2 regions of the Agarivorans sp. QJM3NY_33 genome follow, and region 2 is predicted to be linked to the other one. Evidence: predicted binding sites of a transcription regulator. Region 2 holds the regulator's gene; the other holds the start of a gene.
The links. Region 2 encodes FliA, which starts transcription of late flagellar genes. Its sites were predicted from a motif close to CTAAAGNTNNNNNNNNNNNNGCCGATA; they were not measured.
Positions count from the first base shown of each region.

Region 1 (15,417 bases), 610 kb from region 2:
AGGTGTGGGTTATATCATTGAAAAATAAAACATTCTCAATAAAGCGCCGATTAACAATATCGATCATTGTAGTTGCAAGTTTATTACTGGTGGTCTCACTGTATTTTAGTCTTTTATCTGCTCGCGATGAAATTGAAGAAGTCTATGACGCCCGGCTCGGCCAATCGGCAAAATTGCTGCTCATGGTAAGTCCTGTTGCGACCGACCGCTTAACGTTTACTCAGCAACAGCAACAATTTGATTTATGGATGAATCGTATTCAAAAATTGACCGAAGATGATGACAGCCCTGCGACTGCTTACGGCCATCCTTATGAGCAAAACATCTTATTCCAATTCTATCAAGATGAGCACCTACTATGGAGTTCAAACAAGCGACTTGGACCACTGCCACTGCTAAAACACGCTTCTGGCTATGGTGACATTTCGATGAAAAATGAGCAGTGGCGATATTTTAAACTAGCAATGGCGAATACTTCTGAGCACCAGCAATATATAGTGGTGGCAGAAAAACAAAGTATCCGCCAAGAAGTGATCGATAAAATTGCCTTTACCGCAACCTTACCGCAATTGATCCTGGTCCCCTGCCTGATCATGCTATTGGTACTTCTAATCGACAAAAACTTCAAACCGATTGCCGAATTGGGTACCGCCATTGCTCAACGTAGTGCACACAAATTAGATCGGATCTATGTGACCAATCAAACTCGAGAGCTTTCCCCCTTAGTGGATGCTTTAAACCAGCTTCTAGTGCAGCTGGAACAAGCTTGGCAACGGGAAAAACGCTTTACTCGTATGGCAGCTCATGAACTAAAAACCCCATTAACCATCTTACGACTCAATGCTGAAAACGCTATTCTTAGTGAAAATCCACAGCAACTAAGGCAAGATTTAGATAACATTCTTAAAGGCATTGATCGTACCGATCGTTTGTTACATCAACTACTCACACTTGCCAAAGTGGAAAGTATCACAGATTTAATCAGCCAAAATTTTGATCTTGCCAAAGTTCTACAGCAAGCTTTAGCAGATTTAGCCCCCATTGCACTGCGCCAACATCAAGAACTCAGTTTTGAAGGCGATAGCTGTTACATTGATGGTGATGAAATACTATTAAGTATTTTATTTAGGAATCTAATTGATAATGCAATCCGATACTCAGGAAGCCACAGTGAAATTGACGTCAAACTGAAGGCGCAAGCCAATGACATCGAAGTCACGATCAGTGATAGTGGTACGGACATCAGCCAAGACACCAGAGAGAAACTATTTGATAACTTCTATCGGGCAAATACCGAAAAAGGCGATGGTGCGGGTTTAGGGATGTCGATTAGCCGAGATATTGCAGAGCTACATCACGCGACGGTACGCTTATTACCGCGCACTCAACAGCGTAATACCTTTCAGGTTCGTTTTAATCAAAGAAGCTAAGTATTTACGCCTAAGTTGACGCTGTTAATGCTCGTCCTCAACAAGCTGCTCGCAGCCTTTAGCTGCGGGCGACATTCGCTAGGCGATTAGCTGTTGGCTCTTGAGTCATAAAGCGCCACTATTACAGCACATCATAGAAATTTAGAGTAGATCTTTACCTAAGGAAATAACCACTCGGCGATTTCGTTCGCGACCTAAGGTATTATCATTACTTGCGACATGGCGCCGCTCACCATGACCCGCCACCTCGATCACGCTGTCGTCTAAACCACTCGATTTAAAAAAATCTTTGATTCGCTTGGCGCGTTTATCCGACAATTCTTGGTTTATCCATTTACCACCATAACTATCGGTGTAAGCATCAACCAATACAACATCAATGTCTGGGTCATTCTTAACATAGTCACCAATCAATCTTAAACGTTGTTTAGAACGCGCAGTCAACTCGTTACTATTGGATTGATAAGTCAACACAGTGAAGGCGATATCATCGAATGAGTAAGGTAACAATCGCCCCACACACTTCAAAAAATCGTTATATTGTTGCTTAAAGTTAACCGATGAGATCCCCACCGATGTCGTCGCATTATTAGCATACCAATCGTCAAAATAAAAAGTGGGGATATTACCGTCTTCTAATTCGCTCAGCATTTGCCAAGCTGGCTGGGCGTGCACGTAACCGTCAAATTGCTGGTAAAAAGACAATTCACTAATTCTTTTAGAACTTGCCCCAGGTTTCCACATCGGCGGCACACTGCGTAATGAAACCTGATGTGTCTGCGGCGAAATTTTGTACATGTCTAAGTAGAAGTCTAAATTAACATTCTTCGAGGCGCGACTAACAAAACTAGCGATCCCAAACGATGGAATAAAATGGTCCATACGACATTCAATGGGAGATTGGCTGGACATGACCCAGGTTGAATCGTCCATTGATGCTGAATAGCTGCGTACACTAGCGTGAGTGACCGTCGTCCCAAGCGCCAAAGTTAACAATAAATAAGGTTTCATAGTCGCAAATCCTCTGTTCTCCTTAAAATATCGGCCAAAGGCCAATTATCTTTAAAGCAAATTCGCGATTCTTTGCTGCTTTTGTAATAATGCGCGCCTCAGTAAATACTATGCCAGATTATGACCATTACAGAACACAGCTCTCAGCTTATGTCGAACCGCTTTCGAGGGTATTACCCGGTTGTTATCGACATTGAAACGGCAGGCTTTAATGCCAACACCGATGCATTATTGGAAATAGCGGCTTGCTTACTCAGCTTCGATGCAAATGGCGAGTTATATGTACTCGACAGCGTGCAATTTAACGTTGATCCCTTTGTGGGAGCAAACTTAGAAAAAGCTGCTTTAGAGTTTACCGGTATCGATCCCACAAACCCGCTCCGTGCTGCGGTGAGTGAAGAGTTCGCACTAAAAGAAATGTTTAAGCCAATTCGTAAGGCCTTGAAAGCCCACGGCTGTAGCCGTGCTGTCATGGTGGCTCACAACGCCGCTTTTGATATGAGTTTCTTTAACGCTGCGGTTGAGCGATGTCGGATCAAACGTAACCCTTTTCACCCTTTCGTGAGTTTTGATACCACAAGTTTGAGCGCTTTAGCGCTCGGTCAAACCGTGTTAGCGAAGGCCTGTCGGGAAGCTGATATTGAATTTAGTAATCAAGAAGCTCATTCGGCACTTTACGATGCGCAAAAAACCGCAGAACTATTTTGCAAAATAGTAAATAAATGGCAGACCTTAGGTGGTTGGCCGCTTCCTATTCCACAAGATACCCCTGAAGAACCATAGGATCTCATTCATGTTTAACCCCGTTGTTGTTTCCGTTTGTTTAATGCTAATACTTAGTCTCATGCGGGTAAATGTAGTATTAGCGCTCACCATTAGCGCGTTAGTCGGAGGCCTCGTTTCAGGACTGCCCCTGGCGGAAACAATTTCTAGCTTCGAACAAGGTTTAGGCAATGGTGCTCAAATTGCTCTCAGTTACGCCCTACTTGGTGCTTTTGCTGTGGCAATATCTCGCAGTGGACTGACTGATTTTATTGCCGAAAAGATTATCAGCCGCGTAGACAAACATCGAGAAAGCCGCTTAAGCTTAGTGAAATGGTTGATGTTAAGCGCCATCATTCTCATGGCCATCGCATCGCAAAATCTGGTGCCAGTGCACATTGCCTTTATCCCCATTTTAATTCCACCGCTGATTGGTGCTTTAAATCAGCTAAAAATCGATCGCCGTTTAATCGCTTGCTGTTTAACTTTTGGCTTGGTTACAACCTATATGTGGTTGCCAGTTGGGTTTGGTGGCATCTTCCTAAATCAACTTTTATTTACCAATCTACAAAACAATGGTTTAAGTATCGATAAAGCACAACTTCCCTTGGCTATGACCATCCCGGCTCTTGGGATGGTTGTCGGCTTGCTGAGTGCGATCTTTATTTCTTATCGTAAACCACGCGAATATCGTAGTGATATGCTTAAGGCTTCGGCGAGTTCCGCGCCTGCAATGCCGACTCAAAAGCTGTTGATTAACATTATTGCTATATTCGCAGCTCTGGCGATTCAGCTTTATAGTAACTCGATCATTATCGGCGCTTTAGCTGGCTTTCTATTATTAACGACAGCATCAGGGATCCGCCCTCAAAACAGCCAAGATTTATTCATTGAAGGCGTAAAACTTATGGCTTTGATTGGCTTTATTATGATTGCCGCAGCTGGCTTTGCCGCCGTAATGAAAGAAACCGGTGGCGTACCCGACTTGGTATCGAGCGCCGCAGATATGTTAGGTAGCAATAAAATGTTAGCCGCAGCAGTATTACTGATTGTGGGTCTGTTAATCACCATGGGGATCGGCTCATCGTTTTCAACGATCCCGATTATTGCCGCTATATATGTCCCCTTAGCTATTTCTTTAGGATTTTCGGAACTGGCAACCGTTGCTTTAGTGGGAACAGCAGCGGCACTGGGTGATGCAGGTTCACCGGCATCCGATTCAACTTTAGGTCCAACGGCGGGATTAAATAGTGACGGCCAGCATGATCATATTTGGGATACGGTTGTACCAACATTTATCCACTTCAACCTACCATTATTGGTATTTGGCTGGATAGCAGTTATTGTTTTATAAAAAGTGATAACAATCTGATTTACTGGTGATTTAACGACTCGCGTCTGACGACTAATATTTTATGGGAACACCAACTTGACCAACTTTGAAATACCGCTCGATAAACTACAGCCTACATTTAATTTGGCTAATGTGACTCCCAATAGTCATCACCAATGGGCAAACTTAATGCCCTTGGCAAAAGCAAGCTTTGATTATTTTTTGTCACAAGCTCCTAGTCTGCCTCTCATGATATGCCAAGCAGCCAGTTACCTACAGCATCAGTCAATACTTCAAGCCCTGTTGCGCTCACCAACTGTAACCAGCGACTATGTCATGTTGTACCGGCCAAAAACGCCCTATCAGCCCAGTTATTTTCAGCTTAAATCAGGGGCTCTACCGTTATTTAAGCAACTCATGCAACAACTAAACGAACTCATCAGAGCTGAGCCTACATCGAGCATAAGCGTACAAGCTGAAGCCAATAAGTCGCTATTTATACAGTTACACAGCTGCCAGCAACAACTCGGCTTAGTTGATGCTGTTCAAGACTTGTATCATGCTTTAATTGAACAACAGCCGGCGAATGATATTTCAGCTTATTACAAAGTTTGGCAAAGCCAACATCAGCCAATACTGTGTCCAGAATTTTCAAGAGCTGCTCTGTTCGGCTCAATTCGCAGTGGTAGCTCTGCTGCCGATTTAACAGGCATCGACTTAGGTTTGTTCCAACAATCCCCGCACGGTGTATTTGTGCTCAATAGTGATGATGTTATAGCAGATCCCGGATTGTGGTTTGAATTAAAGGCTTGCTTAAAATCATCCCGTTTGGATTGGTCTCGAGCGAAGAGTCACAAAGCGACAATGATACCAGAAGCCTCAGACTTCAAACCGAAGCTCGTATTACTCGGTGAGCCGATGGCTATCTCTGCTTTGTTAGAACTCGACCCAGAAATATATCAACTCAGCTTGATTGAAACCGAACTACCCAGTGAAGTTGAACTAAACAGTGTCAATATCGAAGCCTATCTAAGTCAGATTAATGCTACGCTGAGCGATACGAAACTAGCACCACTCGATGCTAAACTTTATACTTCGGTACTTGGTTATGCCTCACGCTTGTGTGAACATAACGACTTGCTCAGCCTCGATATTCACCACATCATCAAGCCACTTCGTTTATTGGCCCATTTACAGCTGAACCATAATGCCGAGGGCTTCGCCAGCGCATTAAATACACTACATAGAAACATCAATAGCCAGCAACAATTTAGTGATCTAGCATATCGAGATCAACAAACTAAGATTGAGCTTTCTGGTGAAAAAATAGGTCAAATCAATGGCTTATCAGTTATTGACTTTAACGGTCTCGGTTTGTCTTTTGGAGAGCCAATCCGGATCACTGCGACCGCTCACCAAGGCGAAGGTGATTTTACCGATGTTGAACGCAAAGCTGAGCTAGGCGGCAATATTCATGCAAAATCCATGATGATTATTCAAGGTTATCTCAGCGAGTTATTTGCCAAAGAACACCATTTCCCGCTGTCTGGTAACATCGTATTTGAACAATCTTACCATGAGATCGATGGTGATAGTGCCTCAATGGCGGGCGCTTTGGTGATGATGAGCGCATTGGCGAACCTTCCCATTAAACAAAGCTTCGCCGTAACCGGAGCGCTCGACCAAAAAGGTAATATTCTCGCAGTTGGTGGGCTTAACGAAAAAATTGAAGGCTTCTATCGGATAGCTCAACAAAGTAAGATTGCTGGTCCCTTTGCATTGATACTTCCCAAAGCCAACCTTAATCAGTTAAATTTGAATCACGATGTGATACAGGCCTGCACTCAAGGTAAACTTAAGTTGTTTGCTATTGAGCATATTGAACAAGCCGTTCAGTTACTCTTTAATCAACCTGCCGGTGATGTATATGATGCGCAAAGTGTCTATGGACAGATCCATAGAAACATTCATCCTGAAGGCCAAAACAACAGTTTTTTCGCTTACTTACTTAGAAAAATACTCGGCTTATTCAAACTCTAACAAATTTATTAGTCATCGGACTTGTTTAGCGCACACCTGTTCGCTAAAGTAGCGGCAAATTTTTTAAAGGTTTAAATCATGACTCAGGTTTCACAAAAAGATCTAGGTAAAACTAGCTATGAACGCCAAGAATTACTCGACTGTAGCCAAGGTCTTTTATTTGGTGAAGGAAATAGTAAGCTTCCTGCCCCCAATATGTTAATGATGGATCGCATTCTCAAAATTAGTCATGAAGGTGGTGAATTTGGAAATGGTGAAATTATTGCCGAATTAGATATTGATCCAGATTTATGGTTTTTTGGTTGCCACTTTCCTGGCGACCCAGTGATGCCAGGTTGTCTCGGGCTCGATGCGATGTGGCAGTTAGTTGGGTTTTTCTTAGGTTGGAGTGGCGGTCCAGGAAAAGGACGAGCACTGGGTGTTGGTGAGGTTAAATTTACTGGACAAGTCTTACCCACAGCAAAGAAAGTGACCTATAAAATCCAAATGAAACGCGTAATCATGCGCAAATTAGTGATGGGTATTGCCAATGGTGTTGTAGAGGTCGATGGGCGAGAAATTTATTCCGCAAATGACCTGAAAGTTGGTTTATTTACTGACACATCAAGCTTCTAAGTAAATCATCTCCTATAAAAAAGCCCTGTTAACCAACAGGGCTTTTTTTATTCATTAATGATTGTCTAATCCTGAAACGCGTTCTTCAAGCGCCTCGCGCCATCCTCCGTACCAATGCCCTCTCGCGTCAACTCCTCCGTACGGACAGGTCTCCTTAGAACGACCAGATAACCCTGCTTGATAACCTTTGGCATGCGCTCTTTCTAAACGATCGCGTTTTTGTCTTTTCATAGACTATTCCTCATCAAGATCAGAAAATAAACCAGCGGTCCGTTTAGGACCACCGTTCTACTATCGCCTATCGTTTTACAAAGATCAAAAACAAATTTTTAAGTATTCGCTAAGCATTTGATCTTTTTGTTACAACCAACAAAAAGATTAACGTTTTTTGAAGCGTCTCACATAAATTAAGGGTAATAACAATAAACCAAACCAAGAAACGCCTGCGCCTTGGCGCTCATAAGACGCTTCTTCAAGCATTGGGCAACTAGCAATATCATTGATATCAGTGACTACAGGGTTACGCTCTAAACGCAATAACACGGGTCTCGGATTAACACCATGAATAAGGTCATCCGGTGTTTCGTAGTGATACCCACTCGCGTAAACAGTGCCGTCATCGAGGATTTGAGAAGCATACTCAATCCGATATAGTGGCATCCGTGGTTGTCCGTCTTGTTCATAACAAGTTAAGGAATTGAGGCTCCAGTTATAGGTACTTTCACCATTCTTATAACGATCAAAATCTAGCAAAATTGCACTCTGCCTACGAGTCGTACCACTATAAGAAGGCTGTTCTTCACCATCTGCATCAACCCAACCGACAATCAAATTATCATTATTAATATCACTAAATTCGCTATTAGCGCCATTAAATGGCAAGTCACGCAGTGGCCAAACCACTTGTTGATAAGAACTAGAAGCTTGATCATTATCATAAACAAAAGCTTCTACTGGGCGATTACGTGATTTCACTTGCGTATAACGCAAGTTGCCAACCATCAATTCCGCATCATTAACGGCATTTGCCCAAGTATGTGAGACCGAGTCTTCAAAGTCTGCACTATCACCACCGATGTTAATGTTAGGGATTTGATTTAGTGAATAACTTCCATCGTCATTTGCGCTATAAAATACCGCTCGTCCGCGAGAACCCGTGGTTGAATCATAAACATCGTCAGAAGAGATCCCAACAAATATATCCGCATGACTGTTGTAGTCCTTGATGAAATTATAATTGGGTGCATCGCCATATTGAGAACGAACGTAACCTTCAACCAAGGGCACGCCTTCCACCGCATCGCCATCGTCGGCGTTAGTAATATCCCACACCCAAGCCTGCGTATTAAAACCAGAACAGCGATAATAATAATCCTGGTCACCAGTTTGACATTCGCCAAAACTATCGCTATTCGAGTAACTAACACTACTCAAACCAATCACAAGCGTCTTACCGTCTTTCTGAATGACTTGTAAACCCGACGAAACACCACCTTTGTCGCTACTCAATTGTCCATCACTACTAAATGGCGTTGGTAATAAAGTAATTTTGGCATCGTCACTAAGGCGCAGCGCAAACCCGCGTTGAATAAACTCTCGAGTATAGACCGAGCTAGAGCCATTACTAAAAGGTGCGGAATCGTAACCGACAGCCCAACCAAGCGAACTATTAATACGATTCACTCGAGTATCTGTCGTATAAGTTTGCTGACTACTATCGTCAAAAATGAACAACTTATCGTTAACGGTGTCCCAGGTCGGGATCTCACTGTTAGTTCCGTTAAGGTGAGCCCCTGTCACATTGCGCTGCGCAATGAATGCTAATACATTAGACTTATATAAGACCGAGGCTTGATTAAATAAACGATGTCGATAGGTACCATAAAAACTATTGTCACCTTCAAAAAACAGATCACATACTTCTACAGCATATTGACAGCCGTAGTCAAAACTAGTGCGGTCGGAGAAATCATAAAAACGAAATGGGTTACGAAAAGTTAAGGCATTGCCCGCAACATACTCCCCATCCTCACTAACAGCGGTGACATTAAAACTGCTATTCGCTTCTGCTAAGCCATTCGCCATTTCAATAGGAATTTCTTCAACCAAATAGTACGCCTCAACTTGCGCGGCATGGACCATACCAGCAGAAAGTAATAAGGGCGCAAATACCAGCGATAACGAACGATTAATAATAGACTTCTTCATGAATTTTTTAATTCTTCCAATTCTTCCCAACGTGAATAAAGCACTTCTAATTCTGTTTCAGCTTCATTCAGTTGGCTTAGGGTGGTCTGAACCAAACTTTGTTCTAAACTATAAAACTCTGGCTCATTTACTTGTTTTTGTAGCTTTTCGAGTAAGTTTTCGGCAGCTTCTAACTTTTGAGGCAATTGGTCAAGCTCAAGTTGTAATTTATAAGATAACTTTTTAGTGGGCTTAACACTACGGCTACCCACTTCTGTTTTCTGTACCGAGTTGCTGCGTTGCCCTTGCTGCTGTTGCTCGATATAAGTCTGTACTTCCGAATAGCCGCCGACATAAGTATCGACTTGCCCTTCACCGGGAAAATACCAAACATGACTGGCAGTATTATCGATGAAACTTCGATCGTGACTCACCAACAGTACAGTCCCCGGATATTGGCTCACTAATTCTTCCAATAACTCCAGCGTTTCGACATCGAGATCATTGGTTGGTTCATCAAGCACCAATAAATTTGCTGGTTTTAAAAATAGCTTGGCGAGCATCAGGCGATTTTTTTCACCACCAGACAATGCCTTGACCGGGGTAAACGCACGTTTTGGGTGAAACAAAAAATCTTGTAAATAGCCCATCACATGGCGCTTCCCACCATTGATCTCGACCTCCTGTTTACCACCGGCCAAATTATCGATAAGTGTTTTCTCGGGATCAAGTTCTTGGCGATATTGGTCAAAGTACGCAACACTGAGTTTTGTGCCTACCTTCACATGACCGCTGCTCGGCTGCAACTGGCCGAGTAATATCTTAATCAATGTAGATTTACCACAACCATTGGCACCCACAAGGGCAATTTTGTCACCGCGCATCACCAATAAATCAACCGGAGAGATAATTGGCTGTTGATTAGGGTAACTAAAACTAATGTTCTCGGCTTCAAAGACTATTTTCCCTGAACGCAAACCATCATCGATTTGCATCTTGCTGGTACCCAAACGGTTAACCCGCTCTCCACGCTCGTTACGCATTGCCTTAAGTGCACGAACGCGCCCCTCGTTACGGGTTCTACGGGCCTTAATACCTTGACGGATCCAACTCTCTTCCTCGGCGAGGCGTTTATCGAATAAGGCATTTTTCTCTTCTTCAACCCGCAACCATTCGATTTTACCTTCGAGATAGGCATCATAGTTACCGGGCCAAGAAGTGAGAACGCCACGGTCAATATCTACAATCCGCGTGGCAATTTTTCGAATAAATGCTCTGTCGTGACTAATAAAGACAATGGTGCCTTTAAAGTTAATCAAAAAATCTTCTAACCACTTAATCGTCGTGATGTCTAAATGGTTCGTGGGTTCGTCTAGCAACAAGATATCCGGCTCACCGGCCAAGGCTTTAGCCAATGCAACTTTACGTAGCCAACCCCCAGATAAACCCTGTAAAGGCTTATCACCATCCAATTTCATGGTTGTAAGTACTTTTTGGATTTCACTATCAAATTGCCAGCCATCAACGACATCAATATGATGCTGAACATCTTGCAAACGTTTTAGTAATTTTTCATCACTACCATCCCCAATATGGTTAGCTAGGTGATGAAACTCACTGAGCAACTTACCGATATGTGGCTTACCTTCAGCAACATAATCAAAAATACGTTGATCACTGGCTTGCGGCGGATCTTGTTGTAATCGAGTAATCACAACATCATTCACCAACTGCCGTTGCCCAGAATCGAGTAATACGGCACCTTCAATCACTTGTAATAAAGAGCTTTTACCTGCGCCATTACGGCCGACCAAACATACTCTTTCTGACTTATTAATTTGTAAATTGGCTTTGTTTAGCAGAGGTGTATCACCATAAGCCAAAACTGCATCTTGTAAGTTAATTAACACGTACAACTCTCTATAAATTGCTCTAACTGACTCGCATCAAAAGGCCAGCTTAACTGTTGCTGGCTAGGCGCATGACACAGCACCGGAATACTATAGCGAAACTGCTCAGTCAAAGCTTCATCATCAATAATATCTTGTTCACTCAGTTCGCTGATATTAGGACTGGCTAATATCAATGCTTTGGCATCTTCACACAAATGACAACCATCGGTACTGTATAACACCCAAGTCATAGCGCTATTCCTTGTGGATCATCCAACAATTGTGGATATGTTTATTGCGTTCGAAATCTGCAGACAAAGACTTCGAGGAGATATTTTCCAGGCTCAAACCATGTTTAACTAAAGCCTCTTGGTCAAGCTTAAAGTGACGTTTATTATTGGAGAATATTAAATCACCCCCCTTATTAAGCAAGCGCGCCACCGACACAATCAAATCAACGTGATCTTTTTGAATATCAAATACTTCATCCATTTTCTTTGAGTTAGAAAATGTGGGCGGATCAAGAAAAATCAGATCCCAGCGCTGAGATATTTGGGTTTTTAACCAGGCCATACAATCAGCACGAATAAACTCGTGTTTATTGATTGGCAATTGGTTTAAACGGAAATTATCTTTGGCCCAGTTCAGATATGTATTCGACATATCAACTGTGGTGACCTTTTTAGCCCCCCCTAAAGCCGCATGCACACTTGCCGAGCCCGTATATGCGAACAGATTAAGCACGCTCTTCGCTTGACTGTGTTGCTGAATATAATGCCGCATATTTCGATGGTCCAAAAAGAGTCCGGTATCGAGATAATCGGTTAAGTTAACGTAGAACTTAGCTCCATACTCTTGTACCACAACCCGCTCTTTTTCATCGCTATGACGTTGGTATTGTTGTTTCCCTTTTTGCTGAGCACGTTGTTTAATCACCAGCTTATCGTTGTCCACTAAACCGCTTTGCAAAAGTCCGGTAAGCAAATCCAGTAAGCGTCTGCGAGCCTTGTTAGGATCAATGGTTTTTGGAGCTCGATACTCTTGGACAATCATATAATCGTCGTAACGATCAACTGCAACATTATACTCGGGTAAGTCTGCATCATATAAGCGATAACAGCTGATCTGCTCGCGTTTAATCCACTTTTGTAACTTTTTTTGATTCTTGGTTAAACGATTGACAAAATCAGCCGCATATTGGCGATTTTCCGCTTGACCACTTTCGGCAATTTGATAAATCTTTAATACACAAGCCAACGAACCATTGAAAAACTTATAGGTTTTATCGGCACGTAAGCGCAAGTAATCAAGTAATTCGGGCGCACCGGTAAATAGCGATAAACGCCAACCACCGTAGTTTTGTCGAACGCTGGCACCAAAAGAAAGAAACAAGCCAATCAATTTGGTTAACTCACCTAATCGCTCCCCATAGGGGGGGTTTGACAAAATTAGCCCTGGTTCACTCGGCGCTACAGGCAAATTGGCAGCATCATGTACATGTACTGAAATCAACTTATCTAAACCTGCACGCTCGATATTGGTTTTGGCTATCGCCACCATTCGTTTATCAATATCGTAGCCAATCAATCTTTGTTTACAATTAGCCAAGCCAAGTTCAGCTCTCGCTTGCGCATCGGCTTTAATATCCCGCCAAGCAGACGCTGCAAAATTACTTAAACGTTCGAAGCCAAACTGGCGCTGTAGACCCGGCGCGATATCGGCAGCCTGCATCGCCGCTTCAATCAGTAAGGTTGCCGAGCCACACATCGGATCGATGAGGTATTTTTCTGTCCAAGCACTTCTTGTGACCAAGGCTGCTGCAAGGTTTTCGCGTACCGGAGCCTCACCCTGTTCGGTTCGATATCCGCGTCTATGTAAGCCACTACCTGATAGATCTAAAGAAATAGCCAAATGTTTACCTGCGATCCGCACCACGATCCGCGCATCTTCATCTATCTTGGCAACATTAGGCCGAGTACCGCAGTTCTCTTTATATTGGTCGACAATAGCGTCTTTCACTTTCAATGCGCCAAACTGACTATTGTCTATGAAATGATTGGTGCCACTACAATGCACGGAGAAGGTTTGATCGACACTAAAGTACTTATCCCAAGGCACTTGATAGGCACTATCGTATAAGTCATCTACTTTGTCCGCTTGGGTTTCCACCAAACGTAACAGGATCCGCGAAGCAAAACGTGTCCATAAACATATTTTATAAGCGGTAGGCCAATCACAGGTAAAACTCACACCCGCGACGGTTTGTTTGCAGTTGTCGGCCCCTAAGGCCACTAACTCATCTAAACATAAGCTTTCTAAACCTTTAGCGGTCGAAGCGAAAAAATCTGCCATTTTGATACTCAATTAAATTAACCCAAGGATTATACCTGTTTTAACGAGGATCAGTAGTAAAAGGGGCTTTCGGACAAATATTCGGCAGTTGGTTAAGAACAGGAAATTATCTCTTGTAATCTAAGCGAGCTCTGCGTAATATCCGCACCTCGTTACGGACGCGGGATGGAGCAGTCTGGTAGCTCGTCGGGCTCATAACCCGAAGGTCGTTGGTTCAAATCCGGCTCCCGCAACCAATTTCTACTTCGGTAGCGATTGACTAGTTTGAATAGCTAGGCCAAATAATTATTCACTATCACTTAACTTTTATAGTTAAGACCGGACGCGGGATGGAGCAGTCTGGTAGCTCGTCGGGCTCATAACCCGAAGGTCGTTGGTTCAAATCCGGCTCCCGCAACCAATCTCTACTTCGGTAGCGATTAACTAGTTTGAATAGCTAGGCCAAATAATTATTCACTATCACTTAACTTTTATAGTTAAGACCGGACGCGGGATGGAGCAGTCTGGTAGCTCGTCGGGCTCATAACCCGAAGGTCGTTGGTTCAAATCCGGCTCCCGCAACCAATCTCTACTTCGGTAGCAATTAACTAGTTTGAATAGCTAGGCCAATTAATTATTCATTATCACTTAGCTTTTATAGTTAAGACCGGACGCGGGATGGAGCAGTCTGGTAGCTCGTCGGGCTCATAACCCGAAGGTCGTTGGTTCAAATCCGGCTCCCGCAACCAATCTCTACTTCGGTAGCGATTAACTAGTTTGAATAGCTAGGCCAATTAATTATTCACTATCACTTAGCTTTTATAGTTAAGACCGGACGCGGGATGGAGCAGTCTGGTAGCTCGTCGGGCTCATAACCCGAAGGTCGTTGGTTCAAATCCGGCTCCCGCAACCAATCTCTACTTCGGTAGCGATTGACTAGTTTGAATAGCTAGGCCAATTAATTATTCACTATCACTTAGCTTTTATAGTTAAGACCGGACGCGGGATGGAGCAGTCTGGTAGCTCGTCGGGCTCATAACCCGAAGGTCGTTGGTTCAAATCCGGCTCCCGCAACCAATTTTTGCCCAATCAAATCCCTTTTTATTTTGACTCGTTCGCTTTCCCTAATATGAATCCGGAAAACTCTTAGCACAAATCAACAGCTTCAATGCTGCCTGGCCACACAGCAAAACTAGTTAAAGACTTCGAACGGCCTCCTTCTATTTAATATTTTCTAATACTAATCTGACTCATTATATGATCAACTTATTGCGCAGAATAAATCTGCCGATAACTAGGCATGGAGCGCAGTCACTCGTGGCTCTCATGACAAGATACATGACGCAGTTAGCGGTGATTCAGACAAGCAAGAATCAAGCGATAATGAGTTCGATTGCTATAATTTACTGCGCAAACTCCCCTTGCCTGGTTAATCGATGCGGTGCATTCCCATGATGATGTTGTTCGCAGTTCTCAAGAGAAGGACTGAACCGTCTGGCAAGCTTAGCTTGACTTAACCATCACCGTGAGACGGGAACTACAGACCAATTGCTGCTGTTGAGTAATATTGATCTGCCAAACTTGAATCGATTTGCCTAACTGGATTGGCTGAGCTTTCGCTGTGACCTCGCCATTCCTAACCGCTTTAATATGATTCGCATTAATTTCCAAGCCGAGTACCATTGCGCCGTCCCCCGCAACACAATAGGCCGCACAACTTGCAATACTTTCAGCAAGAACCACGCTAGCCCCGCCATGTAACAAGCCCATAGGTTGCTTTACTTTGGCTGTCACAGGCATCGTTGCCACCAAATAA
Region 1 is NZ_CP194039.2:2,504,581-2,519,997, forward strand. Features, by position in the region: gene ACRRSY_RS11280 (response regulator) at 1-28, shown strand, start outside; gene ACRRSY_RS11285 (ATP-binding protein) at 18-1,430, shown strand; gene ACRRSY_RS11290 (flagellar protein MotY) at 1,572-2,441, opposite strand; gene rnt (ribonuclease T) at 2,562-3,224, shown strand; gene ACRRSY_RS11300 (Na+/H+ antiporter family protein) at 3,235-4,557, shown strand; gene ACRRSY_RS11305 (AAA family ATPase) at 4,633-6,576, shown strand; gene fabA (bifunctional 3-hydroxydecanoyl-ACP dehydratase/trans-2-decenoyl-ACP isomerase) at 6,655-7,191, shown strand; gene rmf (ribosome modulation factor) at 7,246-7,422, opposite strand; gene ACRRSY_RS11320 (DUF3466 family protein) at 7,570-9,399, opposite strand; gene uup (ATP-binding cassette ATPase Uup) at 9,396-11,288, opposite strand; gene ACRRSY_RS11330 (glutaredoxin family protein) at 11,282-11,521, opposite strand; gene rlmKL (bifunctional 23S rRNA (guanine(2069)-N(7))-methyltransferase RlmK/23S rRNA (guanine(2445)-N(2))-methyltransferase RlmL) at 11,526-13,622, opposite strand; tRNA gene ACRRSY_RS11340 (tRNA-Met) at 13,782-13,858, shown strand; tRNA gene ACRRSY_RS11345 (tRNA-Met) at 13,946-14,022, shown strand; tRNA gene ACRRSY_RS11350 (tRNA-Met) at 14,110-14,186, shown strand; tRNA gene ACRRSY_RS11355 (tRNA-Met) at 14,274-14,350, shown strand; tRNA gene ACRRSY_RS11360 (tRNA-Met) at 14,438-14,514, shown strand; tRNA gene ACRRSY_RS11365 (tRNA-Met) at 14,602-14,678, shown strand; gene ACRRSY_RS11370 (hotdog fold thioesterase) at 15,105-15,417, opposite strand, start outside.
Region 1: the regulator FliA is predicted to act here: its motif matches at 2,470-2,496, upstream of ACRRSY_RS11290 (flagellar protein MotY).

Region 2 (15,417 bases):
TGGTTATTTTGGTTTCAGCGGCGATTATCCCTAGCTTATTAGTTGGTTTAGTGGTCTCTATTTTTCAAGCGGCAACCTCCATTAATGAACAAACCTTAAGTTTTCTGCCTCGCTTACTGGTTACTTTGGCATCGCTGATGTTTGCGGGTCATTGGTTTACAGAAAAGCTCATGGAATTATTTTTTACCATGGTTGATATGATCCCGCAGGTTGTTGGCTGATGGAATTTTCTGCCGAGTTGATCATGGCTTGGATTGGACAATATTTATGGGCCTTTACGCGTATTGCGGCGATGTTGATGGTGCTAGCCAGTTTTGGCGGAAAGACGGTTCCAACTCGAGTTCGGATATTGTTGGCTTTAGCGATTACTTTTGCTTTGGTTCCGGTATTACCCGATGTGCAAGGTATAGAGTTATTCTCGTTACAATCCTTTATTGTGGTATTGCAGCAAATATTAATTGGGGTCGCGATAGGTTTTATTTCTCAATTACTGATGCAAACTTTTGTCGTGGGCGGACAAATTATTGCGATGCAAACCAGTTTGGGTTTTGCTTCTATGGTTGACCCCAATAATGGTCAGAGCACTCCGGTAGTGGGACAGTTTTATCTATTGCTGGCAACGTTATTGTTTTTGGCGATTGACGGTCATTTACAGTTAATTAGCTTAATTGCGATGAGTTTCGAAACGCTGCCGATCGGTATGCATGGTTTAAGTAGTATCGATTATCAGCAACTGGCCGGCTGGTATTCGCAACTATTTCTTGCAGCTTTAGCCTTGTCGATTTCTTCAGTGGTGGCAATGTTGTTGATCAACTTCTCTTTTGGCATCATGACTCGGGCTGCGCCGCAGTTGAATATTTTTAGTATTGGCTTTGCGGTAAGCATGCTATTTGGTTTATTTATTTTATGGTTAACCATTGGTGGCTTCCTGGCTCATTTTCAACGACAGTGGGAGGTAGGCCGAAGCATGGCATGTACCATGCTTCGTATTGGTTGTTGACCAATAAGGCTAAGATACGATGGCTGATGATGATCAAGAACGTACCGAAGAACCCACGGCGAAAAAGCTTGATGAAGCTCGTAACAAGGGGCAAATTGCTCGCTCTAAGGAGTTGGGTACTGCGGCAGTTTTGATTACGGCTGCAATCGCAATTATGGCTTTTGGTGGCATGCTAGCCGAGTCAATGGTGAAAGTCTTTGAAGTTGCTTTTACTCTGAGTCGTGAGCAAGTATTCGATGTTCACCTATTGTTTAAAAATATTGGCTCGATTGCTTGGCTATTGTTTAAGCCGATGTTGTGGATCATGGGGTTTATTGCTTTGGCAGCCCTACTCGGAAATACCTTATTAGGTGGTATATCGTTTAGCTGGGAAGCTGCGATGCCCAAGGCGAATAAGTTATCTCCCTTGCAAGGGTTTAAAAGAATGGTTGGCGTACAAGCTTTGGTAGAGTTTGTTAAAAGTGTTGCCAAAGTGATAGTGATAGCTGGTGTTGTTTGGATTGTATTACGCTGGAAATTTGCCGATATCTTGTCTTTAAGCCTACAGTCAATTCCGGGCTCTATTGTCAATGCTTTAGATATGTTGCAATGGATGTTGTTAGCGCTGGTTTGTAGTTTAATTATTATTGTTATCATTGATGTCCCTTACCAGATATGGAATCACAATAACCAGCTCAAAATGTCTAAGCAGGAAGTGAAAGACGAGCACAAAAATATGGAAGGAAGCCCTGAAGTTAAGGGGCGGATCCGTCGTTTGCAAATGGAAATGGCTGCTCGTCGTATGATGGCAGATGTGCCGCAAGCGGATGTGGTTGTCACCAATCCGACTCATTTTTCGGTGGCGCTTCAGTATGACAGCAAGGCGGGTGGTGCGCCGAAAGTGGTGGCTAAGGGTGTGGATGAGGTGGCGATGAAAATCAGAGAGATCGCTCGTCATTACGAAGTCCCTATTTTAGAAGCGCCAGCCTTAACACGTTCTCTGTACCATACCACGAAGCTCGGTCAGGATATTCCTGATGGGCTATATGTCGCAGTGGCTCAAGTATTAGCCTTTGTGTTCCAGTTGGAGCAGTACCGTAAAGGTCGAGGACAACGACCTAAACCTGTGGCTGATGATTTACCTATCCCCGACGAATTACGATACTAAGCTCAATTCTATGATTTCTCTAGGTGTACCTTTGTTGTTGGCTTAGTTATTGCTTTTCTAAATTATCTCTTGCTCTACAGTCAGTATTTCGTCATTTATGGAAATCATTAATCGTCTCACTAGCTTGAAGCTTCAAGACTTCAAAAAGATAGATGCCAGTCTCATCAAAGGTTTTGGTACGCCAATGGTGGTATTGGCTACCCTTGGCATGGTGGTTCTGCCAATGGCGGCATGGCTACTGGATATCTTGTTTGCATTTAATATTTCCTTAGCCTTGGTGGTGCTTTTGGTTGCAGTCTATACCAAGCGACCCTTGGATTTTGCGGTATTTCCTACGGTGCTGCTGGTTGCCACTTTATTGCGTTTAGCCCTAAACGTTGCATCTACTCGAGTGGTCCTTTTGGAAGGACACAATGGCGGAAATGCTGCGGGTAATGTGATTGAAGCCTTTGGTTCGGTAGTGATTGGTGGAAACTATGCTGTCGGCTTAGTGGTCTTTCTTATCTTGATGATCATTAACTTTGTTGTGGTGACCAAAGGTGCGGGTCGGATTGCCGAGGTGAGCGCGCGTTTTACTTTGGATGCGATGCCGGGTAAGCAAATGGCGATTGATGCGGATCTTAATGCTGGCATTATCGACCAAGAGCAGGCACGTGTTCGTCGTAGTGAAGTGACTGGCGAAGCCGATTTTTATGGATCGATGGATGGCGCGAGTAAATTTGTAAAGGGCGATGCGATTGCTGGGATCCTGATTCTTTTTATTAATATTTTAGGTGGTTTCATTATTGGTGTGGCCCAACACGATCTGAGTTTTTCGCAAGCGGCAGAAGTTTACACTCTGTTAACCATCGGTGATGGTTTAGTCGCGCAAATTCCATCGTTACTACTATCTATCGCTGCTGCTCTGATCGTGACCCGTCAAAATACCGAAGCCGATATGGGCGAGCAAGTTAGCTTGCAGCTGTTTAAAGATCCACGGGTTATGATTATCTGTGGTTCTATTTTATTGGTGATGGGGATTGTTCCGGGAATGCCGCATTTGGCATTCTTAAGTTGCGCTGCGGTGTGTTTGGTGACCGCGTGGTTACGGCATAAAGCCGATGTTAAAAAAGCTGCAGATACAGCCTTACAGCCAGCCAGCACTCATCCTCGTAATAGTAATGAGCCTAAAGAGTTGGGGTGGGATGATGTACAACCAGTTGATGTGATTGGTCTGGAAGTTGGTTATCGATTAATCCCGCTAGTTGATAAGACTCAAGGCGGAGAATTGCTTGCTCGGATTAAAGGTGTACGTAAAAAGTTATCTCAAGATTTCGGTTTTTTGGTGCCAGCGGTACATATTCGTGACAATCTGGATTTAGGCCCTAATCAATATCGAATTACCTTGATGGGGGTTACTTATGGTGAATCTGAAGTATTCCATGATCGAGAAATGGCGATCAATCCGGGCCAAGTATTTGGTAAAATTGAAGGCCAGCCAACCACCGATCCTGCATTTGGTTTAGAGGCGGCTTGGGTTGCAACCGAGCAGCGTGAACACGCCCAAACCCTTGGCTATACGGTTGTTGATTCGGCGACAGTGGTTGCCACCCACCTTAGTCAATTGTTAACCAATAATGCAGCTAATTTATTGGGACATGAAGAAGTACAAAATTTGTTAGACATGTTAGGAAATAGTTTACCTAAGCTTGTTGAAGGTTTAATCCCAGATACCCTGAACTTATCTACTGTTGTTAAAGTGCTGCAAAATTTACTGAGTGAAGGGGTGCCAATTAGGGATGTACGGAGTATCGTTCAGACCTTGGTGGAATACGGACCGAAGAGCCAGGATGCCGATATTCTGACCGCAGCTTGTCGTATTTCTTTAAAACGTTTAATCGTTCAAGAGCTAATTGGTAGTGAAGCAGAGTTACCGGTCATTACTTTGTCACCAGACTTGGAGCAAATATTGCATCAATCTATGCAGGCAGGTGGTAACGATGGTGCAGGAATGGAACCAGGTTTGGCCGAAAAACTGCAAGTATCTTTAACTGAAGCATGCCAAAATCAAGAATTAGCAGGCCAACCAGCGATATTATTGACATCCGGTATATTGCGTTCGAGTATGTCGAGGTTCGTTAAAACAGCAATGCCTGCATTACGTGTACTGTCGTATCAAGAAGTGCCGGAAGATAAACAAATACGTATTGTGAGTTCAGTTGGGCAATAGGTCCAATGGGTAAGCAAAAGGAAGGTGACCAGTGAAAATGAAACGCTTTTTTGCAAAAGACATGCGGACCGCGTTAGCCGAGGTGAAAGAGACTCTTGGTAGTGATGCCGTGATCATGTCCAACAAAAAGGTGACCGGAGGCATAGAGATTGTTGCTGCGGTGGAGCCTTCCAAGACTAATGCTAAGGGAGAAAACTCATCACGAGAGTTAGCCGATGATAGCGTCAATTTATCGTCCGTCAAACCTAAGCACAGTTCTAAAACGTCAACAAACCAACAGCTTGGTCATGATTTTGACGAAAATGCGAGCCTCAAAGATAATTTGACTAATTTTATGCAGCGCCATCAAAAGCGTCAGCAAGAAAATTTGCAACAATCCAGCTTAAATAAATCGCAACGGCCTCGAACCGTTCAGGCTCCTCGCTCCTTGGCTCAGCAGCAAGGGTGGATACAGCAAGGTTCAGCAGCCAAACCTGCGGCAAGCCGTATTGCAACGCCAAGCGCAGAGGCGAATCACAGTGAAGTGGGTGAATTAAAGAAAGAAATGGCAGCGATGCGAAAGTTGTTGGAACATCAAGTGTCGGGATTAATGTGGCAGGAAGTTGAGCGGCAAGAGCCTGTTCGAGCGATGTTAATCAAACAGTTACAGTTGGTTGGTTTTGATGAGGATATGGCCGATCAGGTGGCTGGTTATATCCCCGAAGAGCTAGGCGTACAAGAAGGCTGGCAGCATTTACGGGAATTACTGGCAAATCAGCTCCCTGTCGGCCAAGATGAAATATTGTTAAAAGGTGGAGCGGTTGCCTTATTGGGCCCGACGGGGGTCGGTAAAACAACCACTATCGCCAAATTAGCTGCGCAGTTTGCTATGCGCCATGGTCCTGATAGCGTGGCGATGATTACCACAGATACTTATCGTATTGGTGCTCATGAGCAACTGGCAACTTATGGTAAAATTATGGGCTGTGCAGTTCGAGTGGCGAATGATGAAGCTGAGTTGTCCCAGCTTTTATACCAGTTTAAAGATAAAAAGTTAGTCTTAATCGATACCGCTGGTATGAGCCAAAGAGATATCCGTCTACATGAACAATTAGACAAGTTAGTCAAAAATAGCCAAGTTAATATCCGTAATTATTTGGTGATGTCAGCCAATGCTCAGCGACGGGTAATTGAAGAAACTGTAAATCAATTTAAGCGAATTCCTTTGGCTGGTACCATACTTACTAAATTAGATGAAAGTTTAGCGTTAGGTGAAGTGTTAAATGTAACCTTGCGTCATGCTATACCAATCAGTTACGTTACTCATGGTCAGCAAGTACCAGAAGATATTGCAGTGGCGGTGCCTAGCGAATTAGTTGAGCAAGCTTTGTCGGTGATAGATAAGCATTCTCAGCAACACTTTTGGTTTAGTGAAACCGAACAACAGAAGGTTTCGGATGTATTCTAAACATAATGATTTTGATCAAGCTAGCGGCTTACGAATGATGCAACAAAAAAATAATGTGAAAGTAATCGCAGTGACTGGTGGAAAGGGTGGGGTTGGTAAAACCAACGTGACGCTTAACATGGGAATTGCAATGGCGGGTCAAGGCAAGCGAGTCATGGTCCTTGATGCGGACTTAGGTTTGGCGAATGTTGATGTGCTACTTGGGCTGCGCGTGACTAAAAATCTGTCGCATGTGCTATCGGGAGAGTGCACTCTTGACGAAGTATTAGTTGAGGGACCAAATGGGATTCTGATTGCGCCAGCAACTTCAGGAACTCAATCCATGGTTGAATTAAGCCCTGCGGAACATGCAGGTTTAATTCGCGCTTTTAGTAGTATGAAAACACCGATAGATGTTTTGCTGGTTGATACCGCAGCGGGCATCTCTGATATGGTGTTGAGTTTTGCAAAAGCGTCGCAAGATATTTTAGTCGTCGTGTGTGACGAACCAACATCAATTACCGATGCTTATGCCCTGATTAAACTACTCTCTAATAATCATGGGGTGTATAAATTTAAAGTTGTTGCCAATATGGTTCGTAGTTTAAGAGAAGGTCAGGAGTTATTTACCAAGCTGACTCGGGTGACGGAACGATTTTTAGATGCCACTCTCGAGTTAGTGTCTTGTATTCCCTATGATAACAATGTCCGATTGGCCGTTCGCAAACAACGTGTTGTGGTTGAAGCCTATCCTAAGTCACCAGCGTCTTTGGCATTTCGCTCTTTAGCCAGCAAAGCGGCTACTTGGCCGATACCTGAGCAAGCGGGAGGACATTTAGAATTTTTCATCGAGAATCTTCTCGAATTTGGACAACGCAAGAATAGAGAGCAGCTTAGTGAATAAAGTTGCCGCCTACGCCAATACCAGCGTTAACGACACTAATGCGTTAGTGGAGCGCCACGCCATTTTGGTTAAACGGATTGCCCATCACTTAATGGCTAGGCTACCGGCTAGTGTTATTGTGGATGATTTAATCCAATCTGGAATGATCGGGCTGATAGAAGCCGCTCGTAATTTTGATGGCTCTAAAGGTGCTAGCTTTGAAACCTATGCAGGGATCCGAATTCGCGGCGCGATGCTTGATGAAATACGCCGTGGCGATTGGGTTCCGCGTTCTGTACATAAAAATAGTCGCGCGATTAGTGACGCTATAGCTGCTGTTGAAAGAGAAAAAAATGGTGATGCTAAAGACGCTGAAGTTGCTGAAAAACTCGGGGTTTCTCTTCGCGAATACCATACGATGTTAGCGGATGTTAATTGCGGGCGAATCTTAGGCATTGAGGACCTTGGGGTAAACGAGGATGTCATTTCTAACGAAGAAAGTCGCGAGCAAAATCGTCCTTTCGAAGGTTTTGCAAATCAACGATTTCAACAATCTTTGGCGGAGTGCATCAAAGGGCTACCTGAACGAGAAGCCTTAGTATTATCGCTTTATTACGATGAAGAGCTTAATCTTAAAGAAATTGGTGAAGTATTAAGCGTTAGTGAGTCGAGAGTGAGTCAAATTCATAGTCAAGCGCTTGCCAGAGTGAAAACTCGAATGCGAGATTGGACACAATAGAGAAATTCATCCTTACAAAACTTATAAAAGATGGACTAAAATTGTGTTTATTAAGGCATAATAATGTATTACATAAATTTGTGACCCGTTTGTGGGCTAGTAAAACATCCAGCTGGGGGACGTACCTTGGATAAAAATATGAAAATTCTGGTTGTTGATGATTTTTCAACAATGAGAAGGATTATTAAGAACTTGTTGAGAGATTTAGGTTTCAACAATACACATGAGGCCGATGACGGTAACACCGCGCTACCAATGCTTAAGGGTGGCGATTTTGAGTTTGTAGTGACTGATTGGAATATGCCTGGTATGGAAGGTATCGATTTGTTGAAAAACATTCGTGCCGATGAGAGTTTAGCTCACCTGCCTGTATTGATGGTCACCGCGGAAGCGAAACGTGAACAAATTATTGAAGCCGCACAAGCCGGAGTAAATGGTTATATTGTAAAACCTTTTACAGCAGCTACTTTAAAAGAGAAGCTCGATAAGATTTTCGAAAGATTACAATAAAAGGAAGACGCGTGAGCACCGATACTCCGATTATTTCATTAGCGGATGCGCAACAACTGGTGATGCTACTTGAAATGGGAAAGGTCGCCGAGGCGAACCAACTAGTCAGTGAGCTATGTGCTCCAAAAGCTAACTTGCTGTTTGATAAAGTTGGCCAGCTCACTCGTCAACTTCACGATTCATTAAATGATTTCAAATTGGATATTCGGATCAATGAACTCGCGAACCAAGAAATCCCCGATGCCAAAGAACGTTTAAACTATGTCATCGAAATGACCGATCAAGCTGCTAATAAAACGATGGATGCAGTCGAGTCGGGTTTGCCGATTGCTGATAAATTAACCAATGATATCAATGATATTATGCCTGTATGGCAAAATTTGATGGATCGGAAAATTGAGTTAGGCCAATTTAAAGCGCTGTGTCACCAAATCGATATTTTTCTGACTAGTTCTTCATCTGATGCCGATAAACTACGTAACATGCTTACTGAAATTTTAATGGCACAGGATTTTCAGGATCTTACCGGGCAAATGATTCGAAAGGTGATCACTTTAGTTCAGGAGGTTGAAGAGAATTTAGTTGAGATGCTCACCTTGTTTGGCACTGACATGGTGGATGTCGCTCCTGGTCAAGATGATAAAAAATCGGGTGTTGAAGCAGAAGGCCCTATAATTAATAAAGAACAAAGGGATGACGTTGTTAACGATCAAGACGATGTTGATGACTTGTTGTCTAGTTTAGGATTTTAAGGGAGTAGCGCATGTCGTTTGATGTAGATGAAGACATCTTACAAGACTTTCTGGTAGAAGCGGCAGAGATCCTAGAGCAGCTTTCTGAACAGCTTGTTGATCTAGAAAAACGTCCTGATGATAGTAACTTATTGAATGCTATATTTAGGGGTTTTCATACCGTTAAAGGTGGTGCTGGTTTCTTATCATTAACTGAACTCGTTGACGTTTGTCATGGTGCGGAAAATGTGTTTGACACATTACGTAACGGTGGCCGCGGGGTGTCATCAGAGTTAATGGATGTCATACTTGAAGCACTTGATTCCGTGAATGATATGTTTGCTAAGGTGCAAGCAAGAGAACCTTTAACACCAGCTTCGCCAGAGCTTATTGAGCGATTGCATCAATTATCTCGGCCTGCTTCAGAAGATCAGGTAGTGGTTGAGCCGGAATCTGAGCCCGAGCCCGAGCCCGAGCAAATTCCAGAGAGTAAATCAGCTACTGGCACTGGTATTGATGATATTTCTGATGACGAATTTGAAAGCTTACTCGATGAGTTGCATGGCTCAGGTGCTCCAAAAGCAGCTTCTCAAGCGAGTCCGGTAAGTGCTGCAGCCCCTAGCGAAACTGCGAGTGGTGGCGATATTTCTGATGATGAGTTTGAAAAGCTACTCGACGAGCTACATGGCTCTAAAGCACCAAGTGCTAAACCTGCCGCTGTTACGCCAGTGGAAACGGCGACGAACAGTGACGAAATTGGCGATGATGAATTCGAAAAGTTATTAGATCAGCTGCATGGTGCTGGTAAAGCGCCTGAGGTTAAGGCGGCAGCCAAGCCCGAAGTCACCCCGAAGGTCGAGCCGAAGAAAGTTGCACCAACAAAAGTTGCAGCTACTCCGAAAGCTGCTGCTCCAGCCAAGTCTGAGCCGGCAAAAGCAGCGCCCAAACAAGCCCCTCAGGGGGAAACGACGGTTCGCGTCGATACCCGTACTCTCGACGAAATCATGAATATGGTTGGGGAATTAGTTTTAGTCCGTAATCGTTTGGTTAGTCTTGGTTTAACCAGTAATGATGAGGATATGGCTAAGGCGACCTCTAACCTTGACGTTGTGACCGCTGATTTACAGGGTGCAGTGATGAAAACTCGAATGCAGCCTATTAAGAAGGTGTTCGGTCGTTTTCCTCGAGTCGTTCGTGATTTAGCTCGTAGTTTGAAGAAAGATATTAACTTGGAATTGGTCGGTGAAGATACCGATTTAGACAAAAACCTAGTGGAAGCGTTAGCCGATCCACTGGTGCATTTAGTGCGAAACTCGGTTGATCACGGCATTGAAATGCCAGACCAACGTGAAGCGGCAGGAAAACCGCGTACTGGTGTCATTCGTTTGTCAGCCTCGCAAGAAGGTGATCATATCTTGCTGATGATCGAAGATGACGGCGCGGGAATGAATGCAGATAAGCTTAAATCTATCGCTATAGAGCGCGGTGTTTTAGATGCCGATGCGGCGGCAAGAATGCCAGACAAAGATGCTTATAGTTTGATTTTTGCACCAGGTTTTTCGACAAAAACTGAGATTTCTGATATTTCGGGGCGTGGTGTTGGCATGGACGTGGTCAAAACCAGTATCACCCAGCTGAACGGTTCTGTGGATATTGATTCTAAGCTCGGAGGCGGTACTACTTTACAAATCAAAGTACCATTAACGTTAGCTATTCTACCCACTTTGATGGTTGATGTAGGTAAACAGACTTTTGCTTTACCACTCACCAGTGTAAATGAAATCTTTCATCTGGATTTAACCAAAACCAATGTTGTTGACGGTCAGGAAACCGTTATTGTCCGTAATAAAGCTATACCTCTATTTTATTTGCAAGATTGGTTGATCCGTAATAGTCAATCTGGACAGAGAAGTTCTCAAGGACATGTGGTTATCGTACAGATAGGCCAACAACAGGTGGGATTTGTCGTTGACAACCTCATTGGGCAGGAAGAAGTTGTGATAAAAGCGCTTGACCAGTTATTGCAAGGTACCCCTGGAATGGCCGGGGCGACGATTACCAGTGATGGTCGTATCGCACTCATACTCGATATTCCTAGTTTACTAAAACGCTACGCTCGTAAGTTATAACGCCGAGCACAGCCCTTAAAAAGAATTGAGTATGGCAATAAAAGTATTAGTTGTTGATGATTCTAGTTTTTTCAGACGTCGAGTCAGCGAGATTATTAACGCTGACCCAAGCCTTGAGGTGATAGGTGCAGCTAAGAATGGCCGCGAGGCCATTGAAATGGTTGCAAGTTTAAAACCTGACGTGATTACCATGGATATTGAAATGCCAGTTATGGATGGCATTACGGCTGTAAAAGAAATTATGGCCAAACATCCCACGCCAGTGCTGATGTTTTCATCGTTAACCCACGATGGTGCTAAAGCGACCTTAGATGCTCTAGATGCTGGTGCACTTGATTTTATCCCCAAAAAATTTGAAGACATTGCTCGTGATCGTGAAGAAGCCGTCAGCTTGTTACAACAACGAGTAAAGGCCATTGCCAGACGCCGAGTGATAGCGCGTCGAGCGCCATCGAGTCTGACTCCCCGAGCCGACAAACCTTTGACGCCAAGCGCCCGGACGCCACTAAGGCCGACGACTGCGGCAAGCAGCCAACCTTCGGTAGAGCGCAAGGTTCGTACGTCTGGTGTGTTTAAACCTTCAGGAAAACGCTATAAATTAGTCGCGATAGGGACCTCTACCGGTGGTCCGGTGGCTTTGCAAACAATCTTAACTCAGTTGCCGGCTGGGTTTCCTAAGCCCATTTTATTAGTTCAGCATATGCCAGCTACATTTACAGCTGCATTTGCTCAACGCTTAAATACACTGTCACGGGTTAATGTGAAGCAGGCCGAGGATGGAGATGAATTGCGACCGGGTTGTGCTTATCTCGCACCCGGTGGCAAACAGATGTTAGTTGAGCCTCGCGGTCAGTATGGTCGCTTACGAATTATTGATGGCAATGACAAAGTCAACTATAAACCTTGTGTCGATATTACTTTTGCTTCTTTGGCGAAAAGTCATCAGGGCGACGTTTTAGCCATGATCTTGACCGGTATGGGGGCTGATGGGCGAGATGGTTGCCGTTTATTGAAAGATAAAGGCTCAACGATCTGGGCTCAGGATGAAGCCAGTTGTGTTGTTTATGGTATGCCACAGGCCGTCGCAAGTGCTGGACTCGCCTCCAATCAAATGCCTCTCGATCGTTTTTCTGAAGCGATAGTTATGGAAATTGGTAATGGATAAACTTAGCATCTTTGGCGTTATTTTAGCGTTCTCTGCTGTTGGGTTTGGTCATGTTTTTGCTGGTGGGTCGTTAGACGATTTAGTCAATGTACATGCATTAACAATTGTATTGGGGGGGACTATCGGCGCGGTAATGTTACAAACGCCGAGCAAACAATTTGTGCAAGCTCTGAAAGTGATACCGAAGGTTTGGTTTCAGTCGCAAGATAATGTACAGAACCAAATTCAATTGATATTGAATTGGTCTCATATTGTTCGTAAAGATGGTTATTTGGGCCTAGAACAACAGCAAAAACATGCAGATTCGTTTACTTTACGTGGTTTACAAATGCTGATAGACGGTGCCGAAGCTCAACAATTACAACAATCCTTAGAAGATGTCATCGACTTAGAACAAAGTCGTTTGGAACGTCAGGCGGGGGTGTTTGAAGCCATGGGGGGTTACTGCCCTACGGTGGGTATTATTGGTGCAGTACTTGGTTTGATTCAGGCTATGGATTTTTTAAGCAGTCCTGAGTTACTTGGAAAGGGAATTGCGGTTGCATTTGTCGCGACCATTTATGGTGTTGGTTTCGCCAATTTTATTTTCTTGCCTTTTGCCAATAAGCTTCGCTCGCAAGCGGGGGATCGCGCTATTTATCAGGAAATGACTTTAGCTGGATTGGTTTCAATCGCTGAAGGTGCCAGTAGTATTGAAGTAAAGCGTCGCTTACATAGCTTCGTTGTGGATATCGACTAGTATGCGTCATCGCTATGCTGCAGCTGCTAAGCGAAATGCAAACACAGAGCGTTGGTTAGTCTCCTACGCTGATTATATGACATTGATGTTTGCGTTGTTTGTAGTACTTTACGCGATGGCGATTACCAATGAAAAAGATTACCCCGAATTGCAACAACGCTTACAACAGGCGATTGCCTTATTTGAAGTTTCTGATGGGCAAGCTGAACGGAATGAAACGGTCTCGTCAACGGAATTGCTGATGGAATATGGTCACTCGATTTTGGATGGTCAAGTTATCATGCCTAACGTGCCGCCAACGACTTCAAACTCAGTTGCTCAGTCTAATCTAACCGAACTCGCAAGCCAATTGGCTATTGAACTTAAAGATATTTTCAAAACTGACGACATAGTAATAAATAGTGATGAAGACTGGCTAACCATTGAGTTAGATAGTCGACTTTTTTTTGCTAGTGGTAGTGCTTACTTGCTTAAGCCTGCTGAACAGTTAGTTTTACGTTTGTCCGAAAAGCTTAAAATGGTCGATAATTATATACGAGTGCGTGGTTATACCGACGAGCAAAGTATTGATAGTGAACTCTATTCAAGCAATTGGGAGTTGTCAGCCGCTCGGGCCACAAGAGTTGTTCGGGAATTGCAGTCAGATGGGATTCAACCGCAGCGAATGGCTATCGAAGCCTACGCTCAATATGCCCCGTTATCCGTGAACGGAAAACTGCAAAGCGATAAACAAAATCGAAGGGTGGTCATTGCACTCTCTAAATACATTTGGGACTCTTCAATTGCCCAATCGTCAGTTGTCGAACAAGCGCCAGCGGGAGATGAGCAGAAAGTTGTTAAGCCAGATAGTGAGACAATGTTAGCGGTGCCATTGGAAGGTGGTGGGGTGCGATTTACGACAAGGCAGGAAGAATAGGTGAAAGTTTGGACGGTTGCTAATCAAAAAGGCGGTGTCGGTAAAACTACAACGGTGATATCTCTGGCTGGTCTACTAGCGCAACAAGGAAAACGTGTCCTATTACTCGACACTGATCCCCATGCGTCGCTCACCAGTTATTTGGGATTTGATGTTGATAGTGTTCAGGGCACTCTTTATGAACTTTATCAAAACAGTCAACTCGATGATGCGATGGTGACCCATAGTATTCAAGCGACTTCGTTTGATAATTTAGATTTAATTCCTGCAAGTATGGCTTTAGCTACTTTGGATAAAGTGTTGGGGCAGCGTGAGGGAATGGGCTTGATTTTAAAGCGCATTTTGGCGCGTATTGAACATAAGTATGATTATGTGTTAGTTGATTGCCCACCAGTTCTGGGGGTGATGATGGTTAATGCTTTAGCTGCGAGTGAGCGAGTATTAGTGCCTGTTCAAACAGAGTTTTTAGCCATTAAAGGTTTGGAGCGCATGGTTAAAACCTTGAGTATTATGCAACGCTCTTGTCCTAACCGCTTACGCTATACGGTTGTTCCAACGATGTATGACAAGCGAACTCGTGCTTCATTAGCGGCCTTAAAGGAACTACAAGAAACTTATCCGAACAACATTTGGAATTCAGTGATACCCATCGACACCAAATTTAGAGATGCTAGCCTACGGCATGCGCCACCTTCCTATCATATAAAAAATTGCCGCGGGGTATTTGCTTATCAAACCTTACTCGCTCATCTTCTGCAGATGACCGATGAGCAGGGGCTATTATGAATAGCGATACCTTGATGGAGCAGGCTTTAGGGAGTTATTTTGATTCTTTATTGAAAGAACCTGAAAGTGTGCCTCTCAGCCCTGTTAGTGAAACCTTGAATCAGTCTTCGTTTGCCCCTGAACCTCAAGTGAAGCCGCTTGCGACTTTGTTCGCAGAAGCCGAGCAACGAGTTGCCGCTGTTGCGGAGGCTAAGCCGGTATTACTCCCTATTAAAGAGTTACCAGAACAGCCTGCACCAAAAGTTGAACCCGAGCATATAGCGCCTGCTGATGAGTCTTTGCCAGCAACGAGTATTCAAGTAGAAGAGCAGCTTGTTGAAGCGCCTTTACCGGAAGAATGGCACAATATCGAAACCGATAATGAGTTTCAGGTTCTATTTTTTGAAGTTGCAGGCGTTACTTTTGGAGTGCCCTTGACTGAGTTGGGCGGAATTCATCGTATTAGTGAAGTTAGCCCACTCTTTGGTAAGCCAGATTGGTTCGCTGGCATTATGATCGAGCGTGAACAAAAGTTAACGGTTGTCGATACCGCTAAGTGGGTGATGCCGAATCAGCCTTTTGAACCTGACTATAAATACTTGGTTATGCTTGGTGAAAGTAGTTGGGGTTTGAGCTGCGAGAAGCTATTTGGTACCGAGCGGTTGAATAAAGATGATGTAAAGTGGCGTGTTGATCCCGGTAAACGTCGTTGGTTAGCGGGAATGGTCAAACAAAGGATGTGTGCTTTATTGCATGTTGAAGAGCTACAACGAATGCTTTCTCAGGGGGTAAATATAGATGGATGTTAGAACTGTGAGGTAGAGCGAGCTCTGTTTAATTGAAAGACTAGGTAAATCCGCCGTTTAGTTTTATAACTTATGATATATACTTGAATAGATAAGAGTTGCGAGATCCAATTGGACTCATGAATAAAAAGGACATGCAGATGAGCGAGCAGCGTAACGTCGCAGAAAATATTGCCGAGGATGAAGTTCTACAATGGGTAACTTTTCAGTTGGAAAGTGAGACCTATGGTATTAACGTGATGCAGGTACAAG
Region 2 is NZ_CP194039.2:1,898,630-1,914,046, forward strand. Features, by position in the region: gene fliQ (flagellar biosynthesis protein FliQ) at 1-221, shown strand, start outside; gene fliR (flagellar biosynthetic protein FliR) at 221-1,000, shown strand; gene flhB (flagellar biosynthesis protein FlhB) at 1,020-2,147, shown strand; gene flhA (flagellar biosynthesis protein FlhA) at 2,245-4,356, shown strand; gene flhF (flagellar biosynthesis protein FlhF) at 4,388-5,803, shown strand; gene ACRRSY_RS08625 (MinD/ParA family protein) at 5,793-6,686, shown strand; gene ACRRSY_RS08630 (RNA polymerase sigma factor FliA) at 6,679-7,404, shown strand; gene cheY (chemotaxis response regulator CheY) at 7,531-7,914, shown strand; gene ACRRSY_RS08640 (protein phosphatase CheZ) at 7,926-8,666, shown strand; gene ACRRSY_RS08645 (chemotaxis protein CheW) at 8,678-10,774, shown strand; gene ACRRSY_RS08650 (protein-glutamate methylesterase/protein-glutamine glutaminase) at 10,806-11,939, shown strand; gene ACRRSY_RS08655 (flagellar motor protein) at 11,932-12,678, shown strand; gene ACRRSY_RS08660 (flagellar motor protein MotB) at 12,680-13,594, shown strand; gene ACRRSY_RS08665 (ParA family protein) at 13,595-14,380, shown strand; gene ACRRSY_RS08670 (chemotaxis protein CheW) at 14,377-15,168, shown strand; gene ACRRSY_RS08675 (chemotaxis protein CheW) at 15,306-15,417, shown strand, end outside.